DNA from 2 places in the Marinococcus sp. LNHM3E3-2.2 genome. Region 1 is predicted to be linked to the other one. Evidence: riboswitches for the same ligand, from Rfam matches in the RefSeq annotation. Region 1 holds a riboswitch; the other holds the start of a gene.
The links. Region 1 has a riboswitch for glycine ahead of gcvT (glycine cleavage system aminomethyltransferase GcvT). Riboswitches for the same ligand answer to the same signal wherever they lie in the genome.
Positions count from the first base shown of each region.

Region 2: linked by a shared signal. The riboswitch ahead of ACTRXF_RS02095 (serine dehydratase beta chain) and the one ahead of gcvT (glycine cleavage system aminomethyltransferase GcvT) in region 1 are both predicted to bind glycine.

Region 1 covers NZ_JBQLIC010000018.1:1,187-8,802, reverse strand. The annotation lists gene ACTRXF_RS14910 (hypothetical protein) at 1-281, opposite strand, end outside; gene ACTRXF_RS14905 (hypothetical protein) at 439-912, shown strand; gene ACTRXF_RS14900 (CapA family protein) at 1,008-2,150, shown strand; gene ACTRXF_RS14895 (MBL fold metallo-hydrolase) at 2,251-2,892, opposite strand; glycine riboswitch at 3,086-3,174, shown strand; glycine riboswitch at 3,178-3,265, shown strand; gene gcvT (glycine cleavage system aminomethyltransferase GcvT) at 3,347-4,453, shown strand; gene gcvPA (aminomethyl-transferring glycine dehydrogenase subunit GcvPA) at 4,471-5,832, shown strand; gene gcvPB (aminomethyl-transferring glycine dehydrogenase subunit GcvPB) at 5,819-7,300, shown strand; gene ACTRXF_RS14875 (rhodanese-like domain-containing protein) at 7,370-7,616, opposite strand, start outside.
Region 2 covers NZ_JBQLIC010000001.1:408,426-416,041, reverse strand. The annotation lists gene ACTRXF_RS02120 (SulP family inorganic anion transporter) at 1-155, opposite strand, end outside; gene ACTRXF_RS02115 (hypothetical protein) at 316-489, opposite strand; gene ACTRXF_RS02110 (hypothetical protein) at 524-1,090, opposite strand; gene ACTRXF_RS02105 (RDD family protein) at 1,138-1,557, opposite strand; gene ACTRXF_RS02100 (GNAT family N-acetyltransferase) at 1,671-2,183, opposite strand; glycine riboswitch at 2,339-2,443, shown strand; glycine riboswitch at 2,447-2,524, shown strand; gene ACTRXF_RS02095 (serine dehydratase beta chain) at 2,603-3,100, shown strand; gene sdaAA (L-serine ammonia-lyase, iron-sulfur-dependent, subunit alpha) at 3,097-3,981, shown strand; gene ACTRXF_RS02085 (hypothetical protein) at 4,018-4,158, shown strand; gene ACTRXF_RS02080 (universal stress protein) at 4,600-5,082, opposite strand; gene ACTRXF_RS02075 (hypothetical protein) at 5,354-5,491, shown strand; gene ACTRXF_RS02070 (nitroreductase family protein) at 5,543-6,115, opposite strand; gene ACTRXF_RS02065 (pirin family protein) at 6,157-7,023, opposite strand; gene ACTRXF_RS02060 (MarR family winged helix-turn-helix transcriptional regulator) at 7,155-7,592, opposite strand.

The DNA of each region.
Region 1 (7,616 bases):
CAAACAGCCTTGTAAGCGGAAAATAAACGGTAAAGGCCGTTAAAGCCTTTCAATTTGATTACAAACGCAATATCTTTCATACTCAACTTTTCTCCAGTGAGAGCGTAAATCGTTTTTTTCGGCCGGAAGCTGTTGTCCATTTTGTCAGCGGTCTGCTTATCGATTTGCTGAAAAACGAGAATAGCTTTGAGCTGGCGGGCAAATTCGCCTTCTGCCTTCATGGCGGGGGCTTTTTTCTTTCGCGCCCGGTTTAGCGCGGACGGTTTTTCTACGGGGGTCATTATAAAATTCCTCCTGACAATAGTTTGGCTGCTTTTCTTTTCATACCCCGAAAGCTGTCTCATTCAACCCAGCCGTTTATAGCGTTTTGAAGGAAGTTTATGAGAATAGAAAACCGTGAATAAAATAATCATCTTTAGCAGAAAGAAGGAACGGCCTGTGATTGAAGTATTGATTGAACATGTACCGAGTACACTGCTGCATCTGCTGACCGGCGCGGCAGTAATGTATATATTTTACGGAAATCCGGATTTAATTGTTTCACAACGCTTGAAGGTGATGGCGTTCGGTGTGATGGTGATTGTGCCTGATATCCCGAAGCTGTTTGGCAATTATATTTTTCATACGCTGCTGACGGTGCCATTTATTGCGGCAGCGTTCGCTCCGGTTGTCCGCCGCGTGCTCGGGGGAGGATTCCCAAAAGCCTGGACAGCTTCATTTTTTACACTGGCCGTCGGCTCCATGCTGATTGACTTTCTGGGAAACGGTACTCAGTTTTTATTCCCAATAACCTCGAAGAATTTTTCTTACCCTCTGCTTTATCAGGAATGGTGGATAATCGTTCCGCTTGCGGGTGTCCTGGGGACGCTGGCTGTATGTGGAAAAAGAAATATTTCGCCCCGGCAGACATAAAAAATACATGAAAACCTCTTCAATTCCAATGAATATATTAGTAAACTTATAGTATATTTAGACTAGGAATTCTATTTAAAAGAAAAGAGGATGTCATGCGAAAATTGTATTATGGATTGACGTGCGGGATTTTCCTTTTAAGTGGCTGCAGCAGCGCCGGGGAAAATGAAAATTCTGAGACACAGAATGAAGCCCCGGAGGCGCAGAATGAAAATTCAGAAGCACAGACAGAAGAAGATTCCAAAAATCAGAAGCAGGAAGATGAAAGCGTTACGATTGGCGCGGCGGGAGACGTTTTGCTGCACGGGCGTGTATATAAAAGAATGGAAGAAGACGGGGAGTACGATTTCACTCCGGCGCTGAAGGCAGTTGCTCCGATGCTTGAAGAACCGGATTACACGATTGTGAACCAGGAATCAATACCCGGCGGCGAGGAGCTTGGTTTATCGGCTTATCCTTCCTTTAACAGTCCGTATGCAATTGTAGACGATCTTCAGGATGCCGGAGTGGACATGCTCTCCGGAGCCAATAACCATACGCTTGACCGTGGAATGGAGGCTGTAAACAATGCGATTAATCATTATGAGCAGACAGGTATGGATTACGTGGGAGTCTATAAGGACGAGGAAGATGCAGAGCGGCAGCGTATTGTAGATGTAAAGGACGTAGACATGGGTGTGCTTTCCTATACATATGGGCTGAACGGCATCGAGGTGCCGGAGGGGCATGAATATGTCGTGAAGAAAATTGATAAAGAACAAATACAGGAAGATGTCGAAGCGATGAGAGATGATGCGGACATCGTAGTCGTCAATATGCACTGGGGAAATGAATACGAGCGCCTTCCGAATGAAGAACAAAAAGAGCTGGGCCAATTTCTTGCAGACCAGGAAGTGGACGTAGTTATTGGTCATCACCCTCACGTGCTTCAGCCGATGGAATGGGTGGAGGGTGAAGAAGGAAATGAAACGCTTGTTTATTATTCTCTCGGCAATTTCTATTCCGGTCAGGATCAGGAATATACCGATACAGGCGGTATTGCTACATTCGATGTGGAAAAAGACGGCGAAGACGTGAAGATTACAGAGCCTGACGTTGATTTTACCCAGGTTGTACCGGGCCCTGAGGATCAGTACACAGTGAAGCCGATGGCCGAAGCAGACCACCCTGCAGAAGGTGGTGAAACCGAAGAGGATCTGCGCGAGCATGTGTATCAATGGATCGAAGAAAACGATTAAAGTACTAACCGTCTGATACTGGGCGGGAATGCATAAATAATTTCATTTACTGTATTAAAATATTAAAAGACCTCTAATTTAAAATCAGAGGTCTTTATTTTTATGCGCCAAACCCATTAATGAAGGGGTTGGAATCCATTTCGGCTTCGATATCGGTGAAGGGGCCGTGGCCGCAGGCTACTATTGTATTTTCCGGGAGTTCAAGCAGCTGCTCGTGAATAGAGGCTAGCAGCGTATCCATGTCACCTCCGTAAAGGTCAGTACGTCCAACACCACCTGAAAACAATACATCGCCGGAGAAGACTGTGTTGGTTTCTTTATGCCAATAGGAAACACTTCCCGGCGAATGGCCCGGTGTATGAAGCCATTGGAATTCAAAGCTGCCGAATTGAAGCGTTCCTTCAGACTGCAGAAGGTGATCCGCGGGCTTTGCAGTAAACGCAGCCTCCGGCATCATGCGTCCGGATCCGTTTTTTTGGGCGTCCCCAGGCCAGTCCCTTTCATGCTCATGAAGATAAACAGGGATATTGTAGGCTTCCCGCACGGCATCAAGCGCACCGATATGATCAAAATGGGCGTGTGTTAACAGAATGACTACAGGACGCATCTCGTTTTCCTGAAGATAGGTGAGCAGTTTATCGGCATCCCCGGCCGGATCAATAATTACGGCGTTTTTATCATTATCGTACAGAACATAGCAGTTTGTCTGCAGTGGTCCCAGTGGAAGCTGTTTCCAGTTCATAGTTTCCCTCCAATTTTTATGCTGATTTTAGTATAAACAATATTACAGTGAGAAGAAATGATTGATCCAAAGTGATAAACGAATGATGGAGTACAATTTATCGGAAATGTTCGGGTTAATTTTTTTCAGCATTGGTTTTTATCTGAATTAGTGATAGAATATGAGCAAATAAAGATGTACATATAATGCGCGGATGATGGTAAGGGGAGAGACTGCCAGGCAGCGCCGAAGGAGCAAGCCGTAACAGGTGAATCTCTCAGGCAAACAGACTCTTACTGGACGCTCCTCTGGAGAGCGCTTCTTTTAGAAGCCACCCACGAAGACACTCTTTCCGTACGACGGAAAGGAGAAACTTTCTGGTTATAGGACAGAGCTTCCATATCTTATGGAGTTCTGTCTTTTTTATGCTTTTTACTGTTTTGATTTTTCAGAAAATAATGATGAGGTGATTTTCTTGGCAGAATTAAAACGAACACCCCTGTATCCGGTATATGAAAAACACGGAGCAAAAACCGTCGATTTTGGCGGATGGGAAATGGCTGTTCAGTTTTCCGGCATCAAAGACGAGCACGAGGCGGTTCGTACAAAGGCTGGTCTGTTCGATGTTTCCCATATGGGTGAGGCGATCGTAGAAGGAGAGGGTGCTGCTGAATTTCTACAGTATATGCTCACAAACAACATAAAAAATGCAGAACCCGGAAAAGCACTTTATACCGCCATGTGTTATGAAGATGGAGGTACGGTTGACGATCTGCTCGTGTACCAGCTCGAAAAAGAAAAATACATGCTCGTTTTGAACGCAGCTAACATTGAAAAAGATCTGGAATGGCTTCGCCGCCACGTAACGAAAAACGTAAGTATTACCGATATTTCGGAAGAAACAGCACTAATCGCTGTACAGGGCCCGGTGGCAGAAACGGTGCTGCAGAAAGTAACCGATGCTTCTCTTGCAGAGATTCTGCCATTTCGGTTTGCTGCCGGTGCTTCAGTCGGAGAAGCAGAAAATATTATCATCTCAAGAACCGGCTATACCGGAGAAGACGGCTTTGAATTATACTGCCGGGCTGAAGAGGCCATCCGAAGCTGGGAGACGATCATGGAAGCAGGAGAATCCGAAGGACTCATTCCATGCGGTCTCGGCGCGAGAGACACCCTGAGGTTTGAAGCGAAGCTGCCGCTCTACGGCCAGGAGCTGAGCGCAAATATTACGCCGCTTGAAGCAGGCATAGGCTTTTGCGTAAAGCTGAAGCAGGAAGATAATTTCATTGGTAAAGAAGCTTTAAAAAAACAAAAAGAAGCGGGATTAAAACGTAAACTTGTCGGGATCGAAATGGTTGATAAAGCAATTCCGCGCCCGGGTTACATGGTACACAATGATGACGGAGAGGAAATCGGCTGGGTAACTACGGGCACTCAGTCGCCGACGCTGAAAGCAAATGTGGGACTTGCACTTCTGAATATTGGATGGACGAATCTCGGTCAGGCTGTCGAAGTGGATGTGCGGGGCAAAGCCAAACGCGCAAAAGTGGCAGCTGTGCCCTTTTATAAACGGGAAAAATAAACAGAGGAGGCACCAGAATGGATTATCGCTATCTGCCGGTAACCGGCGAGGATAAAGAAGAAATGCTTAAAACGATCGGTGTGGATTCGATCGGTGAATTGTTTGAGGACGTACCGGAAAATATTCGCTTTTCCGGAGAAATGAATCTGCCGAAGGCTCTTGGCGAAACGGATCTTCTAAAGGAAATGAAGCGCCTCAGTAACAGAAATACCAGCGTGCAGGACTGCGTCTCCTATCTCGGGGCAGGGGTGTACGAGCATTATATACCGACAGTCGTCGATCATGTGCTCCGGCGCTCGGAATTTTACACGGCATATACTCCGTACCAGCCGGAGATTTCGCAGGGCGAGCTGCAGGCAATCTTTGAATTTCAAACGATGATCAGTGAACTTACGGGAATGGATATTGCTAATTCGTCCATGTATGACGGGCCGACGGCGCTCGCAGAAGCAGCACTGATGGCCGCAAGTGAAAACAGAGGGAGGCGCCGTACCGTTGTCGTCTCTGGAACGGTTCACCCTGAAGCGCTCGATGTATTGAAAACATACGCTGCCGGGCCCGGACTTACAGTGAAAATCGTTCCCGAAAAGGACGGGCATACGGATATGGCTAAGCTTGAAGACATGATCGATGCTGATACCGCAGGAGTGATTGTGCAGTACCCAAACTTTTACGGTACTATTGAAGATTTAGCTGCTGTAAGGCAGGCAGCCGATAAAGAAAACTCGCTGATGATAGTGTCGGCAAATCCCCTTGCGCTCGGCGTTCTGACGCCGCCGGGAAGCTTCGGAGCGGATATTGTGGCAGGAGACGCTCAGCCTCTTGGTATTCCAATGCAGTTTGGCGGACCGCACTGCGGATTTTTTGCCACCACTAAAAAGCATATTCGGAAGGTCCCCGGGCGTCTTGTCGGACAGACGGAGGATGAAGACGGAAGCCGGGGTTATGTACTGACGCTGCAGGCAAGAGAGCAGCATATCCGCCGGGATAAAGCGACATCCAACATTTGTTCAAACCAGGCTCTGAACGCGCTGGCTGCTTCTGTCGCAATGACGGCTCTCGGTAAAAAAGGGCTGAAGGAAACGGCAGAAAGAAATGTTAAAAGTGCTCATTTCTTTAAACAGCTGCTCAAACAAAAAGGCATTGAGCTTGTCCATGAGGCGCCATCGTTTAATGAATTTGTGGTTGACCTCGGCCGTCCAGTGGCAGAAGTGAATGAACAGCTATTCAGGCAGGGGATCATCGGCGGGTATGATTTAGGTGAAGTGTCGGCGGATAAAAAAGGCCAGATGCTCGTATGTGTGACTGAACTTCGCACAAGAGAACAGCTGGAAACCTTTGCCAAACATTTGGAGGTGCTTGTACATGAAACAGCCTAACCAACCGTTAATTTTCGAACAAAGCAAACCAGGGAGGGTAGCGTATTCCCTTCCTGAGACAAATATACCTGAACAAAGCCTGAGCGATATTTTGCCCGGGGCTAATATCCGGGAAGAAGAGCCGGCACTGCCGGAAGTATCTGAACTGCAGTTGATGAGACATTATACGGCGCTTTCGAATCGAAATTACGGAGTGGATTCGGGCTTTTACCCGCTCGGGTCCTGCACGATGAAATACAATCCGAAAATCAATGAAGAAACGGCCCGCATGGCCGGTTTTGCCTCGACGCATCCGTACCAGCCGGAAGCACAGGTGCAGGGGAATCTCGAAATGATGTACGACCTGCAGCAGGCGCTTGCTGAAATAACCGGTATGGATGAAGTGACGCTGCAGCCGGCGGCCGGTGCCCAGGGAGAGTGGACCGGTTTGATGCTGATCCGGGCGCTTCACGAAGCGAACGGAGAAACGGGACGCACGGAAGTAATCGTGCCCGACTCTGCGCACGGGACGAACCCTGCTTCAGCAACGGTGGCAGGATTCGATCATGTAACGGTCCGGACCGATGCACGCGGACTGGTGGACCTTGAGCATTTAAAAGAAGTAACGAGCGAAAAAACGGCTGCCCTCATGCTCACGAACCCGAATACACTCGGTTTGTTTGAGGAAGATATTATGGAAATGGCCGATACGATCCATCAGGCTGGCGGCCGGCTCTATTATGACGGGGCGAACTCCAATGCTATTATGGGCATCACAAGACCCGGGGACATGGGATTTGATGTCGTTCACCTGAACCTGCATAAAACATTCACGGGCCCTCATGGAGGCGGTGGGCCCGGCAGCGGGCCGGTTGGCGTAAAAAAAGAGCTGATCCCTTATCTGCCGGGGCCGGTGCTTGCAAAAGAAAATGGTAAGTACTACTGGGATAAAGACCGTCCGCATTCCATCGGCCGCGTCAAGCCGTATTACGGTAACTTTGGCATTAACGTACGTGCCTACACGTATATCCGTACGATGGGAGCAGAGGGACTCAAAAGAGTATCAGAGTATGCTGTATTAAACGCCAATTATCTAATGAGACGGCTTGAGCCGTATTTTGACCTCCCATACGGCGGTCACTGCAAGCACGAATTTGTGATTTCGGGCCGCCGCCAGAAGAAGCTCGGCGTACGTACGCTCGATATGGCTAAACGCCTGCTTGATTATGGTTACCATCCGCCGACCATTTATTTTCCGATCAACGTCGAAGAGTGCATGATGATCGAGCCGACGGAAACCGAAGCGAAAGAAACGCTTGATGCGTTCGCAGACGCCATGATCGGGATTGCCAGAGAAGCAGAGGAAGACCCGGAAATGGTGCAGGAGGCTCCTCACACTACCGTAGTCGGAAGGCTGGACGAGACGCTGGCAGCACGTAAGCCAGTGCTGACATATAATACTGAAACGTCGCTCAAGTCCATGAAATAAATAAATCGATGAGGTTTTCGGACTTCAAAGATATAAAAAAAGGAAGAGCATGCCAGCTCTTCCTTTTAATTATGCGCTTTTTTTCTTTTTGCTGATCTTACCTGTCCAACGCTTGAATCCGCCTTTCAGGTGATAGATATCCCGGTTTCCCTTATGCTTTTTGATCAATTTTGCAGCTTGCTTTGAACGCATGCCGGATTGGCAGTATAAATAAACAGGCTGGTCTTCCCGGATCTCCACCATCCGCTGCTTCATTTGGGAAACAGGAATGTTCCGGGCCCCGAGGATGTGGCCGCCGTCATATTCTTTCGGCTCA
Region 2 (7,616 bases), on a different contig from region 1:
CCCATCACCGGCGGCAGGCCGGCGAGAACGGCGTAGGCCATTCCCTGCGGCACAATCATAATAAAAATCGTAAAGCCCGCAGCCATATCCTTTTTCAGCGACTGATTATTGTATTCCTGCGGCATGCTTAATATGTTTTTTGTCCTCCGGCGCATAAATCCTTCCTTCTTTCTCCGTGAACTTGCAAAGTGTTCAATCTCTCTCTTATAAATCATGAACCATAACTGCTTAAAAGAAAAGCCCGCGCCGTACCTTTTTGTAAAAACAGACTAACGCCGCCAGCAACACAAAGGCAGACACCCGGAGGTCCCTGCCTTATTTTTCCCATTCGTTTTTCAGCTCTTCTTTGATTTCGGCTTTCAACTGCTCATATGCGGCTTCATCCATCTGTTTCTTCTTTACACGAAGCAAACGTTTACCAAATGCTTTTATGTTGAAAGCAATCATCAGCAGAGCGCCGACGATCAGCATATCCATAAGCAAGTCCACGGCTCTTCCCTCCTCAAGACAACGTGACTTCAACCTAGCCGCTGTTCTGTAAAAAGGCTTTAATTTGTTCACGGTGCGCGTCGGTGTCCGCCCTGGCCTCTTCTGAATAGGAGAGGGAATAGGTGCCTCCCTTCGCGTAAAACGTGTACGTAATCGGCCCACTCTGGATATCCCGGCCCACCGGACGTCCCCCAATACTGAGCACGTCATCGTGAGCGCCGAATACCATCTGATCGCCCGCTTCGTAATTTAAAATAATGTGAATGTCGTTGCTGTTGATGCCGTACACAAGCCGTGTACTGTAGTCCTCTTCATACCGGTGCCGGTTGCCCGCGTCCTGAAAATAAGGAAGAAGCTCGTCCTCTTCTTCCTCGCTGTACCAAATCTCCACTTCCTCGGGCTCCCCCTCTTCATTCTCGTTAATCTGCGCCCTCGAAACCGGTGCATCGTTCAACAACGGAAGCGGCACTTCTTCTCCCCATTCCGTTTCTATATTTCCAGGGACCTCTTCCTCTTCCTCCGTATAGTAAGAAGGTACGGAACAGGCGCTTAAAAGGATGAATATGCCAGCTGCCCCGGCAGAAAAGATCTTTTTTATCATGTATTTCCTCCGCTCGCATGATTGGCGTTACCATCCCGATAGTAAAGCTACCGGCTTTTTTTCACCACCCGGGTGCCCGCAAGAAAATCGTGCAGGGCCCGTTTGTCCTTACGGACAAGCACCATAATTATACTCGTGATCATCAGTATGTATAGAGTAATTCCGTACAAAATATTAGCTACGAGCACGCGCATCAGCATTGCCCCGATGCCAAGCTTCCTTCCGTCCATTTTCACAATCTGAATGCCCATGGCATACTTCCCGACCGTCTGGCCCTGCCATACTATCGGCAGAATCATGGAATATAGAAGCGATCCGGCACCGGAAAATATATCGACATTCACTTCATCGGGGTTGATCCATAGCATGGCCAGCATACTAATGAGAAGAATGGGGAAAGAAAGCAGGAGGCCGTCAATAACAATAGCGAGCAGCCTGCTGCCAAAACCGGCAGGTTCCTGTTGCATACATACACTCCTTTAATCACTCTTGTTGTAAGCTCTTCTTTTCTATTTTTTCATAATAATCTAATTTTTGGAAGTGACAATCTCCCTGGTTCCTTAATTTTCCAACGAGGTTCTCAGTCTGTCGGGAACAACGCAGTGTTCAGCCGGCCCATCACCAGCACATTGTAAAACGCGCCACGGGCAAAATGGGCTTTACGGAGCGTACCTTCTGGTTCAAACCCGCGGCTTTTATACAGCTGTACTGCGCGCGTGTTTTCTTCCACCACATCGAGCTCCAGCCGGAATAAGCCTAAATAATTATCGGCGATATCCAGCAGATGATCAAGCAGACGGCTGCCGATCCCCCGGTTCTGAAACTCATCGTGCACCGCCATGGCAGTCATGCCGTAGTAATGCAGCTTACCGCTCAGCACCTCCAGAGAGCCGATACCGACGACCCGGCCGCCGTACTCGGCAACAATCACATGATCGTTCGCCGTCAGCCCTTCAATAAATGACTGGCTGGAGGTTCTTCGCTCCGAAGGGAGTCCCAGCGTATAATGCATGACAGAAGGCTGGCGCCGGAGAATATTAATGTCTTTTTCATCTTCTGCCATGACGGGGCGCAGAATAATTTGTTCGCTCATAGTCGCATCCCTTCATTTCTTTCGGTAAATTGGTTTATTATTCCAGGCTAACAGGCTGCATCCAGTATATCGCTCTCATGCCAGCTGTCAAAAAATAGGTTTACTTTTCCAGACCGGATGTTTACACTAAAAGTAACAAAATATTGGTTTTGCAGATGAATGTATTGGGAGAGCCTGTAGAATATTACAGCACCGAAGGAGCAATTCTTCCCACCAGCCGGGAAGAAAAAACTCTCAGGTACCAGGACCAGTACAGGATGCACCTCTGGAGAAGGTATGCGTACCTGCCGAAGAAGAAAATTCTTGTCAAAGAATGAAATCTTTCAGGCACACAGACAGAGAAACGGCGATTCAGGCCGTTTCTCTGTCTTTTTTTGCATTAATGTAATCGTTTTCAATTCAAATTTGGAGGAATCGCTATGGAGTTTGACAGCTGTTTTGATATTATCGGCCCGATTATGGTCGGTCCCTCGAGCTCTCACACAGCGGGGGTCGTATCGATCGGGAAATTTGTGCACGACTGGCTGGGAGAGGTCACAGATGTGACAATCACGTTCTACGGCTCTCTCGCCTCCACCTATCAGGGACACGGCTCGGACAAAGCCATAATCGGCGGCCTGCTCGGATTATCCGCCCACGACACCAACGTCCGGAGTGCGTATGCGCTGGCCAAAGACGAAGGCCTTCGTTACGACTTCCAGTTCTGTCCGGGCACTCCAGGCGGATGCCACCCGAACACTGTACATCTTCAGGCATCGTCCGGCATAGAAACCGTCCGCGTATCCGGCGCCTCCATCGGCGGCGGAGTGGCCTGCATTTATGGAATTAACGGTCATGACACCAGCATTAATTTGGGAACGGGTCCGGATATTTTATCGATTGCAGCCCGCACGAAAAAGGAGGCGTCATTTATATGAACGATACCATTGAAAGTATTGTACAGGAATGCATGGCTCAGGACATTTCCATTGGCGAGTGGATGCTGCGCCGTGAGGTTCGCCGCTCCAATTTTTCCCGGGAGCAGATTTTCGGACGCATGCAGGAGCGGCTGCAGGTAATGAAGCAGGCGGTCCGGGACGGAGTGAGTGACATTACGGAAACAGAGAGCAGGCTCTCGGGCGGTGATGCTTACCGGATGCATCAGTATAATCAAAACACCGACCCGTTATCCGGACCGGTCATCAGCACGGCGATGGAAGCAGCGATGGCCACGTCGGAAAGCAACGCAAAAATGGGCCTTATCGTCGCAACTCCCACGGCCGGGTCCGCAGGTATACTACCGGGCATTCTGGTCTCTCTCCAGGATAACCGCAGCATCGATGATGACACCCTGACGATGGGGCTGTTCACAGCAAGTGCCATCGGTTACGTATTTGCGAATCACGCCTTTATTTCCGGCGCGGCAGGCGGCTGTCAGGCGGAAATTGGCTCAGCGACGGCCATGGCTGCGGGCACGATTACGGAGCTGCAGCATGGCTCCCCGGAGCAGGCAGCCCACGCCACCGCAATAGCAATGAAGTCCCTTCTCGGACTCGTATGTGATCCGGTTGCCGGGCTCGTCGAAGTGCCGTGCGTGAAAAGAAACGTCATCGGCACCTCCATCGCTTTTTCAGCGGCCGATATGGCTTTAGCGGGCATAACCAGCCGCATCCCCTGCGATGAAGTTATTCAGACGATGCATACGATCGGCCGCGACATGCCGGGCAGCCTGAAAGAGACTGCTGAAGGAGGGCTTGCCCAGACCCCGACGGGAAAAGAAGCCGCCCGGAGGTTGTTTCAGCGGCCCTGCAGCTTATGAATCCCGGGCTCTAAATTCCACATAAGAGGTGAAGCTATGAACGAACGCCGTTTTTTTCAAATCTGGTTCGGTACTCTCACTCTCGTCAGCTTATTGTTTACGTACTGGGCTATAGCGGTTTCCGCCCTTCTTTTAGGCATTTTCTGCTTTATTTCTCCAAGGCCCAATGAAACGTAAATCCCTGAAACAACTCAAAAACGGCTTGATTATGGCTCCCGCCAGGCTCAAGCCGTTTTCTTTACTGTTCATATTCTATTTAAATTCCAGGCATTCTGCTTTCTGTTTCACCCCTGACGTGCTATTCTTACTATAAGTCCCTATAAAGGAGGTCATTGCCATCGACCATTTTGCATATGTACTTCAACGTCCCAAAAACCAGGTATACATAGGAACAGCCGCCGATATCCGCTCACGCTTCGGCAGCTCGGAACCCGTTTATTTTTGTTCCGAGGATGAACTGCTCGCCAGCTTAAACGCCTTTCGCGATGAAGAGCTTATCATCACTACCGTTAGTGACCTTCCAGTGATTAAACAAAAATGGGACGATAAAAACCAATACACTCTTTAATGACGCACAAAGATCCCCGGCGGGATTACTCCCCCCGGGGATCTTTTGTTTTACTGAAGCGGTGCGGTGTGCGCTCGCTGGATCGAAGCGATCGCCGGGTCAACGACATGAACGTCGCAGGGAGCGTGCTTCACCACCGTTTTTGTGGTGGTGTTTCCCTGTATCGCCTGGCCGAGGGCATTGCCGCCGGACTGCCCGAGAATGATAAGATCCGGGTCAACCCTTTCACAGAGCTGGTTCACGAGACGTTTTTTCGGCACTCCATTGTCCAGGACGGTCTTTACCCGCGGTACGCCTTTTTCTTCGGCGTTTTTCCGGTACGCTTCAAGCCGGTATTCTGCTTCTGCGTGCAGCCGCCTGATACCGATCGGGTCCATCCATCCGAGCGAGGAATATTCATTATAATGAAACACATAGGCGAGCGTCAGGTCGGCATCGTGCTTAACCGCGACACGGCACGCTTCGTCAAAGGCATCAACATTAGGGTTACTGAGCACATCAAGCGCTGCCAGGATATGGCTGTATTGTTTCAATCCATTTCACCTCTTAAATTTTTATAAAATAAAAGCCAAAAAGCACAGAGGTCTCCCTTTAGTACTTTTTGGCTTATGTTGCAGGCTTATGGATTCCCGACATTTCCGCCGCTATGGCTTGTATTTGTTACCATATTCCCAGGCGGTTTCAATACTCAAACTAAAAATATTGTGTTTTTATAATTTTCATTCATTTTCACATATAATTCGAGGTTTTAAATAATTGTTAAGCGGATACAATATAATTGAAATATGGTTGCAGGAGGATCGCATGAACAAACATCATCTTTTAAACCAGCTTAATGCTCTAAAACAGCAATGGGTCCAAAAAGAAATTTCTCTTCGGGAATACTTACAGCAGCGTTTGAATCTGCGTCAGCAGCTGAACAAAAGGCACGATGAAAAATAACAAAAAGCAGGCAGCGGGAGGAAGCCGCTGCCTGCTTTTTATATGCCGCTATTATTCCGTTATCCAGGTGGTCACCTGTTCCACCGGCTTCCGGTGCCCTTTCTTCATCTCCCGCATCGGATAGCCGATATAAATCAGTCCGAGTACTTTTCCCCGCCGCCCCAGGCCGAACAGATCGTTCATTTTCGGATGATAGCAGTGCGCCCCGGTGCGCCAGAAGGCCGCCAGCCCGAGGGCATGCGCAGCGAGCAGCATGTTCTGGATCGAGGCGTATACTGCGCCGTACTCTTCAAGCGTATCCACCCGCTCTTCCTCAGACGGCTCGGCTGCCACTGCAATCACGACCGGTGCACGCATCGGCTTTTCCTTCTGCTTTTCGAGATTCTTTTGCTTTTCCATTTTTTCTTCCGGCGTCATACCTTCCGCGGCAATGGCGGCCATCGCTTCCCCGAGCTGCCTGCGCCCGTCACCGGTCATGACGAAATACTGCCACGGCTCCGTTTTGTGGTGAGACGGCGCCCAGGTGCCGGCTTCGAGCACCTGCGCAATGATATCCTCCGGTACTTCAGTTTCTTCTACGAGTCCGTTACTGCGGCGTGAATGAATTGCTGTCAGTACATCCATTCTGCTCCATCTCCTTCATATTGAATGACACTCTGTTCAGCTTACTCTGCGGGCGGGCCGAATTTTCCCTCGTGAAAGTCCCGGTACGCCTGCCTGATTTCTTCCATACTGCTCATCACAAACGGACCGTACGGTACAATCTCTTCACGGATAGGTTCACCGGAATACACGAGCAGTCTCGTCCGGCGCTTATGGGCTTTAATGCGGAGCGTCGAGAGCGCTTCCGGATCTCCGTTATCCTCGAAGGTGAGCGTCGCCACGTCATGCTTGTTGACGGTACCATCCGCCACATCGGCACTGCCGGAGAGCGTGTATAAAAAGGCATTATGGTTTTCCGGCAGATGATGCACGTATTCCGCCCCCTCCGATAAATTAATTTCGGTCAGCGTGATGGGGACGAGCGAGTTCAGCGGCCCTTCTTCCCCGGCGACGGTCCCGGAAAAAACCTTTAAATTTCCGCCGTCAATCTGTACGGTCGGAGCCTCTTCTCCGTATACATTCTGGTAGATGGTATCGGTATTTCGCTGGTCCTTCGGCAGGTTCAGCCACAGCTGCAGGGTATGGGCGATATCATTTTCCACCCCGTCCTCTGCATGGCGGGCCGCCCAGCCGGCATTCATATACTGCACGTCGCCGGGCTCGAGAATATCGCGGCCGCCGCCGTTGTCAATGTGCTCAAGCCTTCCGTCCACCACATACGTAACAGTTTGAAAGCCACGGTGCGGATGATCCGGGAACGTGCCCTTCTTGAACCAGTCCTCGGCCATTAAAATGAACGGATCAAACTCCTTCCACCGGTCCACCGGCAGCACCCACCCCTTCTGAATGGAAGGAAAACCGAATTCCTCGTACTGTACCGTCCATTTATCACGGATCCGGCGCTGAAACAAATGCTGTTGATGCGCCATGAATAATCCCTCACTTTCAATTTAGTATGCATAGCAACTATTTACTCAAAAAATATATTCAATTCATTTAATCTGCATCTTTAGTACAACATATTTTTCTGGCTCCTGCAAAGAATCTACTCCGAGAGCCCCTACTCCCCCCAGAGACTCCCCGAAACATTTTTATTTATTTTGGCAAGCGTCTGTTCAAGCGCTTTGAGCTCTTCTATGCTGATTCCCTTCGTCACGGCAGCGTTGAAACGCTCGGCCGCCGGGCGTACCTTTTCCTGAAGATGCCTTCCTTCTTCTGTCACAAACAGCTGCATGGCCCGCTGGTCCTCAGTCCCCGCCGCCCGCCGTACGAACTGCTTTTTTTCAAGCTGGGCAGCCATCCGGGCAACGTTGGTTTTATCCTTCTGCAGCTTGCGGGCGATATCGTTCTGGGTGCGGCCGTCTTCTTCCCACAAAAGCATCATGATAAGGTTCTGCTCCGGAGTAAGATTAAACGCCTGCAGTTCTTCTTTAATAAAGCTCGTTAATTTCAAATCGGTCTGATGGATCATAATGCTGATAAAATCTTCGGTATGCATCTGAATTCCTCCGTTGACTGATGG